One region of the Spelaeicoccus albus genome, then DNA from elsewhere that is predicted to be linked to it. Evidence: predicted binding sites of a transcription regulator. Region 1 holds the regulator's gene; the other holds the start of a gene.
The links. Region 1 encodes LexA, which represses DNA repair genes until DNA is damaged. Its sites were predicted from a motif close to TCGAACANNTGTTCGA; they were not measured.
Positions count from the first base shown of each region.

Region 2: a site for LexA is predicted at 3,009-3,024, ahead of BJY26_RS11555 (HNH endonuclease signature motif containing protein). Genes of this name have one in related genera too.

Region 1 is NZ_JACBZP010000001.1:2,283,604-2,291,195, reverse strand. Features, by position in the region: gene BJY26_RS10660 (SseB family protein) at 1-381, opposite strand, end outside; gene priA (bifunctional 1-(5-phosphoribosyl)-5-((5-phosphoribosylamino)methylideneamino)imidazole-4-carboxamide isomerase/phosphoribosylanthranilate isomerase PriA) at 381-1,127, opposite strand; gene hisH (imidazole glycerol phosphate synthase subunit HisH) at 1,124-1,804, opposite strand; gene BJY26_RS10645 (hypothetical protein) at 1,821-2,432, opposite strand; gene hisB (imidazoleglycerol-phosphate dehydratase HisB) at 2,429-3,034, opposite strand; gene BJY26_RS10635 (histidinol-phosphate transaminase) at 3,046-4,143, opposite strand; gene BJY26_RS10630 (LysM peptidoglycan-binding domain-containing protein) at 4,225-4,671, opposite strand; gene lexA (transcriptional repressor LexA) at 4,955-5,719, shown strand; gene BJY26_RS10620 (ATP-dependent DNA helicase) at 5,795-7,592, opposite strand, start outside.
Region 2 is NZ_JACBZP010000001.1:2,490,234-2,497,825, reverse strand. Features, by position in the region: gene xseA (exodeoxyribonuclease VII large subunit) at 1-863, shown strand, start outside; gene BJY26_RS11560 (exodeoxyribonuclease VII small subunit) at 856-1,125, shown strand; gene BJY26_RS11555 (HNH endonuclease signature motif containing protein) at 1,160-2,956, opposite strand; gene BJY26_RS11550 (PQQ-dependent sugar dehydrogenase) at 3,247-4,491, opposite strand; gene BJY26_RS11545 (DUF4245 domain-containing protein) at 4,494-5,087, opposite strand; gene glpX (class II fructose-bisphosphatase) at 5,295-6,281, shown strand; gene trpS (tryptophan--tRNA ligase) at 6,429-7,475, opposite strand.

The DNA.
Region 1 (7,592 bases):
CGCTTCGCTCGACCACGCCGCCAACAGCGCCACCGAGGTGAATGCGGGAACGGTCCGGCGCCCGTCGGGCGCCGCAACGGTCACCATGGCCATATCGGCGCTCTTGTCGGCTTCGAGCCCGTCGTCGGTGGTCTCCGTCTCGCCCGGCGCCGCGACGATGGGGACGAATAGCCGTGCCGGAGCCAAAGCTTCGACGACCGCCCGGTGCCGGTCGGCAGACGTCGACCCGACGGCCGCGCGCATCAGCTCGACGAGCTCGGGATCGGACTCCCCCGTGTCGCCGGCAAACGGATTGGGCCGCAGATCGCGTCCTGCCCAGGGCACCCCCGCGGAGTCGGAACCCGTCGGGTCGGAACCGGTGGAAAAGGGTCCGGCCGGCATCAGTCGAGTCCGGCGACGTCGAGAGCCGCCTCCAGCGTGAAGTTGCCGGCATAGAGTGCCTTGCCGACGATTGCGGCATCGACGCCGAGCGGCACGAGTTCGCGCAAAGCCGCAATGTCGTCAAGGCTCGAAATTCCCCCGGATGCCACGACCGGTCGGTCGGTCTTGCGGCAGATCCGGGTCAGCAGGTCGACGTTCGGCCCGGCCAAGGTACCGTCCTTGGTGACATCGGTGACGACGTACCGCGCACATCCGGATTCTTCGAGGGCAGCGAGGACCTCCCACAAGTCGCCACCCGGCTCCGTCCAGCCGCGTGCGGCGAGCGTCGTTCCGCGCACGTCGAGACCGACCGCGACTTGCGAGCCGTATCGGGCGATCACGTCCGCCGTCCAGTCCGGATCCTCCAAGGCGGCAGTGCCGATGTTGATGCGGGCCGCGCCGGTGTCGATGGCCCGTGCCAGCGACTCGTCGTCACGGATACCGCCGGAGATTTCGACGTTGATGTCGAGTGCTTTGACAACCTTGCGGAGCAGTCGATGGTTGTCGCCGCGGCCGAACGCGGCGTCCAGATCCACCAGGTGGATCCACTCGGCGCCGGACCGCTGAAAATCGAGTGCGACGTCCAGCGGCGATCCATAGTCGGTTTCACTGCCGGCCTTCCCTTGCACCAACCGCACCGCCTTGCCGTCGACAACGTCGACGGCCGGCAGCAGTGTCAACCGGGGAGTATCGCTGAGCTCGCTCACGTTTGATTCCTTTTGTCGCTGTCTTTCGGGTCTGCTTCGCCGGCCCCCGCGCCGGGCCGTGCCTCGTCGGCGCCGAGGCCGGCGGCCCAATTGACAAGGAGACGACGTCCGGCCTCCCCGGACTTCTCCGGATGGAATTGGGTGGCCGACACGGGCCCGTCCTCGACCGCTGCCACAAAGCGCCCGCCGTGCTCGGCCCACGTCGTCAGGGCGCCGGGCGGACCGTCGGATGCGGCGTACGAATGCACGAAATAAAAACGCTCGCCGCCAATCCCGGCAAACAGCCGACTGCCTTCCGGCGGGCTCACTTCGGACCACCCCATATGCGGGACGACGGGAGCGCGCAGCCTCGTCACGGTGCCGGGCCAGATGCCGAGCCCTTCGGACTCGATATCGCCCTCGACGCCGCGCTCGAACAAGACCTGCAGGCCGACGCAGATGGCGAGCGTGGGGCGCCCGTCACGGATGCGCTGCCGGATCAAGTCGTCGCCGCCGGCGTCCGCCAGGCCTCGCGCAACCGAGGCAAACGCGCCGACGCCCGGAATGATGACGCCGTCCGCGTCACCGGCCCTGGCAGTGTCGCTACTGAGCACGACGTCCGCGCCGGTGCGTTCGGCAGCCCGCACGGCGGAGCGCACGTTGCCCGACCCGTAGTCGAATACGACGATGGTGCTCATGACCGGCTCCCGCGCGTCATGCCGAGTTCGCCGTAGCGGCTGTGACAACTTTGCGAGTGCGCCACGCGGCGATGACGACCAAGACGACTGCCACGGCGACGCCGATCCAGGCCACGGCGGAGCCGGCAATTGCCATCACGGCGAACACGATGCCCAGGATGGCTGCACACACGACACCGAGAATCCACACCGCAGCGGTGCGGGCCACGCGTGCCCTCTCACCGGTCATTGTCGCGGCGCTGGCTTGCCGACGCGACATCGATCGCGTGTCGATGCTTCCTTTCACGGCGCTCGGTTCGGTGCGGCCCAACACCAGATCTTCGAGTTCGTCCGGGAGGCTGGACAGTGCCAGCCCGGCGGGCACGTCGTTCTCGTGCTTGCCGTGGCGCCATTGCGAGGCGTCGATATGTTCCTCGGTGCTGATCAAGAGCAGAAGTTCGTGCCGGCCGGCCAATTCCGACAGTGAGGCCGCAGCGGTCCGGGCTTCGTCCGAATCGTCGCCCAACGCGATGGCGCTGAAATCGCCGACCGGCACGACAGTGCCGTGGATCTTCGCCAGCACGCACGCCGCGGCCAGTTGATCGGGCCGGCCGAACGGTGTCAGTGCAATGATGCGGGTGGCCGTCACAGCGCGCCTTTCGTGCTCGGGACGCCGCTGACCCGCGGGTCGGGTTCGATCGCCGATCGCAGGGCACGGGCCACTGCCTTGAACTGGGCTTCGACGATGTGATGCGGGTCGCGGCCGGCAAGAAGCCGCACATGCAGGGCGATTCCCGCGTGCAGCGCCAGCGATTCAAACACGTGACGCGTCAGCGATCCGGTGAAGTGACCGCCGATCCGGTGATAGGCCTGCCCGTCCGGCTCACCGGTGTGCACCAGGTACGGACGACCGGACACGTCAACGACCGCTTGCGCCAACGCTTCGTCCAGCGGGACGACGGCGTCGCCAAAGCGTCGGATTCCGGCCTTGTCGCCGAGCGCCCCGCGCAACGCCTCGCCAATGACTATCGCCGTGTCTTCCACCGTGTGGTGGACATCGACGTCGGTGTCGCCGTTCGAGGTCACACTGAGATCGATGAGCGAATGCTTGCTCAAGCTCGTGAGCATGTGATCGTAAAACGGCACGGTCGTGGCTATCGACGATTGACCGGTCCCGTCGAGGTTGAGTTCGACGCGAACCGACGATTCACTTGTCTCCCGGCTCAGGCTAAAGACGCGGTCGTCACTCATGGTCGTGCCTTTCACTGGGTGGAAGCGCTGTGCAGGACGGCGGCCAGCGCTTGCAGAAAGCTGGTGGTTTCGGCTTCGGTTCCGGCGCTCACGCGCAGGTAGCCGGGAATGCCGACGTCCCGCACCAGCACATCACGGTCGAGCAATGCCTGCCAAGTCGCCTCCGAATCGTGCAGCCCACCGAAGAACACGAAATTGGAATCGGACGGAACCGCCCGCAAGCCAAGCTCCGTCAACTCCCGCACAATACGGTCGCGCTGGTCCTTGAGCGCCTCGACGCCGTCCAGCAGTTCATCGGCGTGGTCGAGGGCCGCGCACGCCGCAGCCTGCGTCAGCGCCGACAAATGGTACGGAAGCCGCACCAGACGCAAGGCGTCAATGACGGCCGGATCGGCTGCCAGATATCCCAACCGCGCCCCGGCCAACGCAAACGCCTTGCTCATGGTGCGCGAGACGAGCAGGCGCGGTCGGCCAGGCAAGAGCGTCAGTGCACTGGGGGTGCCGGCGCGAGCGAATTCCGCATACGCCTCGTCGACGACGACTATCCCGTCGGTCGATTCGTACGCATCGCGCACGACGTCCAGTTCAAGCGCGGTGCCCGTCGGATTGTTCGGTGAGCAGAGGAATACGACATCGGGGCGCTTTTCGCGCACGATGCGGACCGCGTCGTCACGGTCGATCCGGAAATCGTCGTCCCTGCGGGCTTCGATCCACGTCGTCGACGTGCCGGTCGTGATAATCGGATGCATCGAATAGCTGGGGGTGAACCCGATGGCCGATCGTCCGGGCCCGCCAAATGCCTGAACGATCTGGGACAGCACCTCGTTCGAGCCGTTTGCCGCCCAGATGTGCTCCGGAGTCAGCCCGTGGCCGAGATAGGCGGCGAGCTTCTCCCGCAAGACAGTGAAATCGCGGTCCGGATATCGGTTGAGGTCGCGAACCTGCCCCGCCAATGCCTGCACGATGGCCACCGCGACGTCCTCGGGCACCGGGAAGGAATTTTCGTTGGTGTTGAGCCGCACGGCGACGTCCAATTGCGGGGCGCCGTACGGAGTGCGGCCGCGCAAGTCTTCGCGGAGCGGCAAGTCGGAAATGGTCACATCGGTCACGTCCCGATTTTACCCGCCCGGACGACTCATTCGTCCCGGCGGGCGGCCGGGCGCCGCGCCGGCCCACCCGGGCCGGCGAATTCAGTACCGCGGGACGGCTATCGTCTGGCCCGCCCGCACTGCGGACGTTGGCAGGTTGTTGAGCTTTTGGATCTGCAGGATCGTTTCGCGCGGATCCGCGTTCGGCGCTGCCGTGGACGCGATTTGCCACAGTGTCTGGCCCTCGCGGACCGTGACGTGATCGACGTCGAGCTGCGCAGGTGTCGACGACGCGGCCGCGGGCGCTTCGGAGACCGCGCCGGAAACGATGCCGAGCATGCCACCGATGATCAGCGCCGCTGCCCCGACCATGATCGCCGCGCCTATGCCGACGACGATCCGGCCGCGTCGGTTGAGTCGGATTCTCCGCCCCGCGCCGGCACTTGCTCCGCGGCGCCGAATCGCACGGCGCTGACCGGCGCGGCCCTGGAGTGCGCGGCCCTGGAGTGTGTGTCCCTGAACTCCGTAACCCTGAAGTGCGATGCTCATGTCAGTCGTCCTTTCGGTCCGGCCGGTGTTCTCGGCTCCCCGGAAATCAAGAGAGTCGGCATCGTCAACCGAACGTTTATTCGATAGAACCTTTGTACTATTTGTAGCAATCATTCGAACGTGTGTCCACAATTTTTCGAGAATTTGTCGAACAAACGTTTGATACGTTCGTTCGGTAAAGCTAAGCTGGAGGTACATAGAACGCATGCTGTCAGCGAGCACCGACAACCGGTCGGACGTACCTGCGGCGCCGACGGTCCGACTAGTGCATGGGAGATCAACGATGACCAGCGACAGTTCCGCTTCGCACCGGCGTCCGGGCCGGCCGAGCGACGAAGAAGTGGCGGCGGATGTGGCGGCCGTACGCGCCCATACCGAGGTCTCCGACGCCAGCGTGCACGAGTTGCACACATCGCCGAACTACAACCGGCTCTCGGCCCGGCAAAAGCTCGTACTGGAAACCATCCGGCATGCCGTGTCGGTGCGCGGCTATCCGCCGAGCATGCGCGAGATCGGCGCGGCCGTGGGGCTCGCCAGCCTGTCCAGCGTGGCGCACCAGCTCAGCCAGCTCGAACGACTCGGCTTCCTCCGGCGCGATCCCAAGCGTCCGCGTGCCATTGAGGTCATGAACGAGGACGATTTCGAGCAGCAGCGCGATCCGGAGCTCGGCCCCGTCCCCGCGCTGGTCCCCGTTGTCGGCCGTATTGCCGCAGGCGGTCCGATCCTCGCCGAGCAAGCCGTGGAGGACGTATTCCCGCTACCCAAACAGCTTGTGGGCAACGGTGAGTTGTTCATGCTGAAGGTCGTCGGCGATTCAATGATCGAGGCCGCCATTTGCGACGGTGACTGGGTAGTTGTTCGCCAGCAGCCCTCGGCGGAAAACGGCGAGATCGTCGCCGCCATGATCGACGGCGAGGCGACCGTCAAGACGTTGAAGCGGGACGTCGATCACGTCTGGCTGATGCCGCACAATGTGGCATTCGAGCCGATCAACGGCGACCACGCCACGATTCTTGGCCGAGTCGTCTCGGTGCTTCGCAGTATCTGAGCCGCTGTGCCGCGCAACCGGCCGGAGTACATCGACTGTACTCCGGCCGGTTTTTTGTGCCGGTTCGCGCTCCCGTCAGCCCGCGGGCTCGGTATCCGCCGCGTCCAGTCGGCGCAGCGCGCCGCGCACCAGCTCACCGTTCGTCGTCGGCCACAGCGGCGGCAACGAGGCCCGAAGGTACCCGCCGTAACGGGCAGTGGCCAACCGTGAATCGAGGACTGCGACGACTCCCCGGTCCGAGGGCGTGCGGATCAAGCGTCCGGCGCCCTGCGCCAGCCGGATGGCCGCATGTGTGGCCGACACGCTCATGAACCCGTTGCCCCCGCGTGCCGCCACATCGGCGGATCTGGCAGATGACAACGGGTCGTCGGGACGCGGAAACGGCAGCCGGTCGATGACGACGAGCCGGCAATTCTGACCGGGCACATCGACGCCCTGCCATAGTGACAGCGTTCCGAACAGGCATGCCGATCGACTGGCGGCGAACCGTTTGACGAGCGTCGGCGTTATATCGTCTCCTTGGCACATCACCGGGAAATCGAGTCGCCGTCGCATTTCCTCGGCCGCCGCTTCCGCTGCACGCCGCGACGAGAACAAGCCGAGCGTCCCGCCGCCGGCCGCCGCGATGAGTTCCTCGAGCTCGCGGAACATGTCGTCGGCGGCGCCTCCGCGCGACGGCGGCGCCAAATGTTTGGCAGTGTAGAGGATCCCTTGTCTGGGATAGTCGAACGGCGAACCGACGTCGAGGCCTTGCCACTTCGGCGCGTCATCCCCGATCAAGCCAAACGAGCCGGCCAGCGGGTTGAACGATCCGCCGAGCGTCAGAGTTGCCGATGTGGCAATGACCGTCCGTTGACCGAACAGTCCGGAACGCAGCCGCCCGGCCACCGACAACGGCGCCACCTGCACCGAGACGGTCTCGGCATCGCGGAACGTCGAGCGTTCGATCCACAGCACGTCGTCCTCGGCCCCGCTCAGGATCCGCTCGGCCAAGTCGAAGATCTCCTGCAGTCTGGCGCGTGCCACCTGCCTTCCCGGGTCGGCAGTCTCCTTTGATTCGGACTGCGACGCCGTCAACGCCGACCGGGCGGCGTCCCGCACCGTCGTCAGCGCCAAGCCGAGGGCTTCGTCCGGCCCGGAGCGCAGCAGTCCGGCCACCGAGCCTTCCAAAGCCGCGGCCAAGTCGTCCCCGGCGCGTTCCAGCGATGCCGGGTTCACCGACATGTGCTTGCGCGCACTGGACGCCGCGGACGACACCATTGCCTGCGTCAACTTGCCGGCCAGCGCCGAGGTAACCCTATCGGTCAGCTCATGTGCCTCGTCGATCACGACTGCCCCGTGCTCGGGCAACACCTGTGCGTCGCCGAAAGAATCGATTGCCAACAACGCGTGGTTCGTCACAACCACGTCGGCGTCGGCGGCCTTGGCGCGGGCGCGCTCGGAAAAGCAGGCCTCGGCAACCGGACATTTGGCCGCGCCCAGGCAGTCAAAAGCGTTGACGGACACTTGCGCCCACGCCTTCTCACTCACGCCCGGGACGACCTCGTCACGGTCGCCGGTCTCGGTTGCCGCTGCCCATTCGCGAAGCCGGGACACTTCCTTGCCAAGTTTGCTGGTACCGCCGGCGCCGCCTCCCGCCCCTCCGGCAGCGGCGTCGGCGCCAAAGTCGAAAAGCGTGTCGCCGGACTCTTCCGGATACCCGCCGTCCAGCTTGTGTTTGCACACGTAATTGCGCCGGCCCTTGACCAGCGCGACTTCGGCCGCGCGCGGCAGCTCTGACTTCAGTGAATCGATGACGCGCGGAAGATCACGCGCGACAATCTGATTTTGCAAGGCGAGCGTCGCAGTGGAAATCATCACGGGCTCGTCGGCG
Region 2 (7,592 bases), 210 kb from region 1:
TCGATAGCGAAGGACTCTTCGCACCGGAGAGGAAGAAAAAACTGCCGTTCCTTCCGTCCTGCGTCGGTCTCATCACCGGCAGAGATTCAGACGCCATGAAGGACGTCTTGCAGAATTCCGAGCGTCGCTGGCCGGCTGTGCAGTTCGAGGTACGCGAAGTAGCAGTCCAAGGCGCGGACGCAGTCAGTCAAGTCATGCGCGCACTCACCGAGCTCGACGCCGATCCCGCAATCGACGTCATCGTCATCGCCCGTGGCGGAGGCTCGATGGAGGACTTACTCTCCTTCAGCAATGAATCGCTCGTCCGGGCGGTGTCACGGGCCGCGACTCCGATTGTTTCGGCTATCGGGCACGAGGCCGATCGCCCATTGCTCGATGAGGTCGCGGATTCGCGTGCATCCACCCCGACGGACGCGGCGAAGCGCGTCGTCCCGGACGTGGCGGAGGAATTCACGGGCCTGGCCAATGCGCGGGCGGGGCTGTCCCGTGCCGTGTTGGGACTCGTCCAGCGTGAGCAAGAGCGTTTGGACACGATCCGTTCGCGGCCCGTTCTCGCCGATCCCGGTTCCATGATGACGGCCCACGATGCCGAGGTTCGCCAGCTCCGTGAGCGCGGCCAGTTGGCCATGACGGTTCGGCTCAACTCCGAATCGGATCGCATCGAGCATTTTCGCGCTCAAGTAATCGCACTTTCGCCGCAAAAGACCCTGGACAGGGGCTACGCGGTCGTTCAAAACGACTCCGGCGACGTCGTCCGCGACCCTGCCGATGTCGAGGTTGATGATCAGTTGAAAATCCGCGTGTCGGCAGGCAGCTTGCGGGCCAAGGTCACGGACACCACCGAAAGGAATGACAATGAGTGATACTCGCCCGGTCGCCGAGTTGAAGTACGAAGAGGCCCGCGACGAGCTCGTCGGCGTGGTCCGACAGCTTGAAGCCGGCGGCATCAGCCTGGAACAGTCGCTCGCCTTGTGGGAACGAGGCGAAGCTCTTGCAGATCGTTGCCAGCAGTGGCTCGACGGAGCTAAGGCCCGCCTCGACAAGGCACGTGCCGAGAATTCATCAAATGAGGCGGCCGGCGACGATGATTCCGACGCGCTCGGGGAAAAGCATTCCGCGAGCTAAGGTATGGTGCCGGGCCGGTAGACGCACGCTTTACCTATGTCGCCACGGCTGTGCTTCTGGTGATCGATCTGCCTAGCTCTTCGGTATCTTTCAAGCGGTCGAAGTACGAATTCCTGACCCAGTCGCCGCCTGCCGAATACGTATCGAGCACGGTCGGCTCCGCACCGGCTACCGTCACCTTGATGGTTCCGGGCTCGGGCTTTGCATACGGAACGCCATCGATCATTCTGAGCTTCCAGCTTTCCGAGTGAATCAGCGAATGATGCTGAGCGCAGAGCAAACACAAATTACCCACGTCGGTCGGCCCGCCGCGCGAATACCATTGCACATGGTGGACATCACACCACGACGGCGGCCGGTTGCAGCCGGGAAAGACGCATCCTTTATCGCGTCCACTGATCGCCCGCTTTTGCGCCGGCGAGGCAAGTCGCACAGGTACTCCCAGATCCAAAACCGCACCGCGGGCATCCATCACCAAGCGTTCGAACGACGCGTCGCAGGCGAGCCTCGTGAGAGTACCGGGAGCGATGTCTCCGGTCTGAAAGCAATGTGACGGCGTCCGGTCGCGGCCCGTGAACTTGTCCACCGTCGTCATAACGGTGATCCTCGCCGGCCTACGGCCCGGGTGCAGCTTTGATGCCGCTTCGGACTGTGCGGCACCGTTACCAGTTGCCGCCTTTTCCAACCCGAACAGCTGATCGGCTGCCTGTCGCGCCTCTGCACGCGTGTTTCCGGTGCCGGGTTCGGCGCCCCAGACGCCTTCTTCATCCCGGCGACAGTCGGGGTTCGGGTGGCAGCGCGGAACAAACGGCGCAGCAGCCGAAGCCAGTTCGGACAGCGCATCGGCGCGGCGTTGTTCCGGTGTCCGCGTATCCCGCACGGCTACCGAACCGTCGTCGCCGTGCTGAACAGGGTGCGGCGCCGACAGCGGATCCAAGACGGCTCGCAAAGCCGCTCCGGCCGCGGGATCAAGCTGATACGTGCCGAACACCATTCCGGTGATATCGGTACTCATGGTCATCGAGCGCCGGTTGAACGATTCGGGATCGTAATGGTCGTCAGTGTCCGGGTCGAGCACTTCAACTAGGTGCTTGCCGAGCCTTCGCAAATTCTCCGGCGACGTCGACGGCGCCTTCTCGGCGAAAAATTCGCAGATATTCTCACGCACCGATTTCGCCGCGGCAACTCCGCGCTCGTCGTCTTCGTTTCCGGGGTTCATCGCCGCGTCGAGGAGATGCTCGGGAACTTTGTTCAACGTACGAACCGCCGTGTCGATATGCGCCAGCGAAACGCGGCCCTTGGCAAGCAAATCGCTCATGTCCGCCAGTGGACCGGCAGGCGCCGACTTACCCGGAACCAGCACGCTTTCACTCACGGCTCCTTCGCCATGAAGCGCTCGGGCATCCGCGACGTCCGCCTTGGCCCTCCCGGGCGCCACGCCCGCGATTGCCTTGAGCAAGCCCGCCGTCGTCTGAGCTCCAACACCCGAGTCACGCGCCGCGTCTCGTTGATCGACGAGCGCCACGACTTTCAAGTAAGCAGCATCGAGCCGGCGCCTGGCAACGGCGACATCGGACAGCAACTGCACGACCGCCTGATCCGTGAGGGCGTTGCCGGGTACCTCGCGAACAATTCCGGAACCCAGATTGACCGCATCGATGGCGGCCTCGATATCCGCATCGCCAAGGGATGACTCACCGTCCGGACCTTCGGAGCGCCCGCGGGCCAGGCCGGGAACGTCCCAGCGTTCGCTCGGCCTGGAATCACGCGGTTCGAGGCGGCGGCGCAGACCAGCCAGAATTCTCTGTGCTTGCTGCTCATCGAATTCCATTGTCTGGATCCCTCCGCCACTCTTCAGCATCGAAAAGCGATTAATACCAGACTAGTGCATGCGTTCGAATACCGCCAGGGGTATAGTGATATTTATTCGAATTATTTTTCTTTCAGTTCGTTTCGTTGATCGAGTGGTGGCGAATGGTCGTTAAATCCTTGATTTAATGACCATTCGCCACCACTCGACGGGGATCGTGAGCCATTCGCCACCACTCGGCCCGCGGAAGAGCAGCGCGAGAGGAACGATACGACGCGGGAGGCGGGAAGCGGCGCGGGAAGGCAGGTGGGTCAGAGGTTGGTGACGCGGATGATTTTGCTGGCCTCGCCGTTGTCGGTGAAGAGCCACATCGACTTGTCCGGTGCGACTACCACATTGCGCAGTCGGCCGAACTTGCCGGTGAAGTACGCCTTCGCAGCACCGACGGACTCGCCATTTCCGGCACCACTCTCCCCGGCGCTGCTCTCCCCGGCGCTGCTCTCCCCGGCACCACTCTCCCCGGCGCTGCTCTCCCCGTTACCACCGCGGCCGGTAAACGGCACGTACCAGAGCCTTTCGCCGCGCAGGGCCGCCAAGTACACGCCGCCCGACCGCACTGCCACGCCGCTGGGCGAAGCGTCCGCGGTCGACCACGTCATCACAGGGTTGACGAACTTCGGATCGTCGCCAACCCCTTCGACGTCCGGCCATCCGTAATTCTTGCCCGCTCGGATGAGATTGAGCTCATCCCAGGTGTTCTCGCCGAATTCACTCGCCCACACTCGGCCGCGGCCGTCCCATCCGAATCCCTCGACGTTGCGATGGCCCAGCGAATAGACCGGGGATGACGAGAACGGGTTGTCATCCGGCACCGATCCGTCGGCGTTGATGCGGAGGATCTTACCGTTCATCGATCCGAGCTTTTGCGACAGACTCCGCTGTTCGGCGTCACCCGTGCTGACGTACAGCTTGCCGTCGGGGCCGAACCCGAGCCCGCCCCCGTTATGATGCGTCGACGATTCGATGCCGCGAAGAACTATCCGCGGATCGGCGAGCGTGCCGGACTGCAGCGTCATCCGTACTACTTCGTTGCCCGTCGACGTCGTCCGGTACATGTACACGTAGTGATTCCGCTCGAACGAGTCGGCCACGGCGATGCCGAGCAGTCCCCCTTCGCCGCCGTTGACGACATTCGGCACGCGGCCGTGATGCCCGCCCGCCGGAACGCGCTTCACGCTGCCGTCGACGTCGACCAGGACCACCCGGGCGGCGTCGCGCAACGTCACAAGTGCCTTGCCGCCGGGTAAAAACGCCGCATCCCATGGAGTGGTGATGCGACCGACGAGCGCTGACGTCCGCGCGGAGCCTGCTGCAGGTCCGTCCGCGGGCCCCGATTCGGCCGCGCTCCCGGTCGGCGTCGTTTCCGCTCCCCCGCTGCACCCGACAAGCACGGCAGCCATGAACCCAGCGGCGATCGCGGCGAAGGCACGGGAGACTGCCGTCACGGCGGATGCCGTGGAGGCAATCGTCAGCGGCCGTCCCCCTCCAGCAGTCATGTCTACTTCACGCTGGCCAGCAGATCTTTCGCAAAGGTATCGAACTGCGGCAGGTCCGCTTGGCCCATCAACACATAAGTGATGCCGTCGACTTTTCCGATCATGTACTGATTGCCGTCGGAGCCGGTGGTACGCAGCTTCCATTTGACGCCGTCGACGGTACGGTTACCCGTCGCGACCGACTTGCCGTACTGATCGGCTGCCCAGCCGGACGGCGCGTGCGCGGCCTGCTTGACGCTCAGCCATCCGTCGTCCGGCCCCAGATAGCTCACGTACCAGGTCGGCACGCCTGCATCGCCCGTATGTTTGAAGCTGACGGCATTCGCCTTCCACCCCTTCATATGGGCCTGTGCCAGCGGAAAGTCCGCCTTCGGCGCAGCGGCCTTCGCCCTGGCGGACACGTCAATGGTGGGCGGCGTGAAGCCGGTGTCCTTGTGCGGAACCAAGGCCAGCACTCCAAACAGCACGACGAAACAGGCCGCAAGCGCCAGCACCAGTTGGAGGGTCGTGGCACGCGCTTGCTGCTGCCGGTGCGTCAGTTTCGGCGGCGACTCCGGCTGACCGGACTGCGGCGGGGCGGATTGACGATAACTCACGAAACCATCATCCCGCGAATAACGATTCGACGCGAACCGCCCGCCGCGGCGCCCGGGTGGCAGAATGGCCGTATGACTGACGAATCCAGTACCCCGCAAGCCGCCCACCCCTCCGGACGCATCGAGGACAACCAGGCAGTCGTCGTCAACGATGATTGGTCCGAGCGCCTGCACGTGAGTGACGACGAACCGGATCGGAACTTGGCCATGGAGTTGGTCCGCGTGACCGAGGCGGCGGCCATTGCGGCGGGCCCGTGGGTCGGACGCGGCGACAAGAATTCCGCGGACGGCGCGGCAGTGGCCGCCATGCGCAATGTCATCTCATCGGTTCGCATGAACGGAACCGTCGTCATCGGCGAGGGCGAGAAGGACGAAGCGCCCATGCTGTTCAACGGCGAGCACATCGGGGACGGCGAGGGCGCGCGCTGCGATGTCGCAGTCGACCCGATCGACGGCACCCGCCTCACGGCGCTCGGCATGCCCAACTCGATCTCCGTCATGGCAGTGACAGAGGACGGCGCCATGTACGATCCCTCCGCCGTGTTCTACATGGAAAAGCTCGTCGCCGGCCCCGATGCCGCGGACGTCGTCGACCTGCGCCTTCCGATCGGCGAGAACATCCGTCGTGTCGCCAAGGCCAAGGGCGTGGACGCTTCCGGCGTGACGGTGGTGCTGTTGGACCGTCCTCGCCATGCGCAGATCACCGAAGAGGTGCGAGCCGCCGGGGCGCGCATCCGCTTCATCACAGACGGCGACGTGGCCGGTGCGATTGCGGCGGCGCGGCCGAACACCGGCATCGACCTGCTCCTCGGAATCGGAGGCACCCCGGAAGGCATCATTGCGGCGTGTGCCGTCAAGGCCATCGGCGGCGTCATCCAGGGCCGGCTGTGGCCGCAGTCCGACGATGAGAAGCAAAAGGCCTCCGACGCAGGGCTGAGCCTGACCGATGTGCTCAGCACCGACGATCTCGTCACCGGTAACAACTGCTATTTCGTCGCCACCGGCATCACGGACGGCGATTTGCTCAGCGGCGTGCGCTACACCAGGGACAGGGTCTACACGAATTCGCTCGTCATGCGTTCGCGTTCGGGCACGGTGCGCACCGTCACGGCCGAGCACCGGCCGGAAAAGACGCGCGCTTACGTCGATGCGGCGTTGCGGGCCGCCCAGCGGGACAAGCGCCTGCAATCTTGAAGGCGGGACACCCCGACCGCCGCGTACCCCCAACCCGACCGCCGCATACCCCCAGTACGCGCATCGAGTGGTGGCGAATGGCTGAAAATTTTGCAAATTTGCAGCCGTTCGCCACCACTCGATGCGCGGGGGCAGTTCGTGCGCCGACTAGTACGACATGCCCATGTGCCGGCGGACGTCGTCAAGTGTCGTGTCGGCGATGGCGTTTGCGCGTTCGTTGCCCGCCCGTAGCACCGACCACAGATAGTCCGGGTTCTTGGCCAGATCGGCTCGACGGGAGCGCATGGGCCGAAGGAACTCGTTCACGCTTTCGGTGACCAGCTTCTTGAGGGCGCCCGATCCGGCGTCCCCGATCTCTTCGGCGATCTCGGCGGGGTCACGCCCCTGGCAGAGGGCGGCCACCAGCAACAAGTTCGACACCTCGGGGCGAGACTCCGGGTCGTACGTGATGACGCGTTCGCTGTCGGTCTTGGCGCGGCGGATCAACGCCGTGGTCTCGTCTTCGCTTGCACCCAGCGCAATCGAGTTATGTGCCGATTTGCTCATCTTGCCGCCGTCGGTGCCAAGCAGCAGGGGCGTCTCGGACAGCAAGGCGTCGGGTTCGGCGAACACCTTCCCGTACCGTTCGTTGAACCGGTGGGCGATCAGCCGGGTGGTTTCCAGGTGCGGGAGTTGGTCGCGTCCGACGGGAACGACATTGCCCCCGCAGAACAAGATGTCGGCGGCTTGATGCACCGGGTATGTGAGCAGCAGCCCGCTGAGCGAGCCGCCAACGGCCTCGGATTCGGCCTTGACCGTCGGGTTGCGCCGTAGCTCGGCGGCCGACATGAGCGACAGGAACGGCAGCATCAATTGGTTGAGCGCCGGCACTGCGCTGTGCGTGAAGATCGTCGCGGTCTTCTCGTCGATTCCGGCCGCCAGATAGTCGAGCATGAGCTCGCGGACGTTCTGCTTGATCGAGCTGACATCCTCGCGGTCGGTGATGACCTGATAGTCGGCGATCACCAGGAACACGTCGACTCCGGCGCGTTGCAGGCGCACGCGGTTGGCCAGCGTGCCGAAGTAATGCCCCAGGTGGAGTGGGCCGGTCGGCCTGTCGCCGGTGAGTACGCGCAGCCCCTCGGGGTTCTTCTGGATGCGCCCCCACAGCGCGTCGCTTCGTTCGACTGCGACGTCGAAAGTCGATCGGGTCATGAATGTCGCTCCTTTGACTGGGAGCCGCCGCACGTCACCGACCGGGAAAGGCCGCCGCGCGGGCAGCCGGATGTTAGCTCGCGGTGCCGCAGACCTACTGCCACCACTGAATTGGCG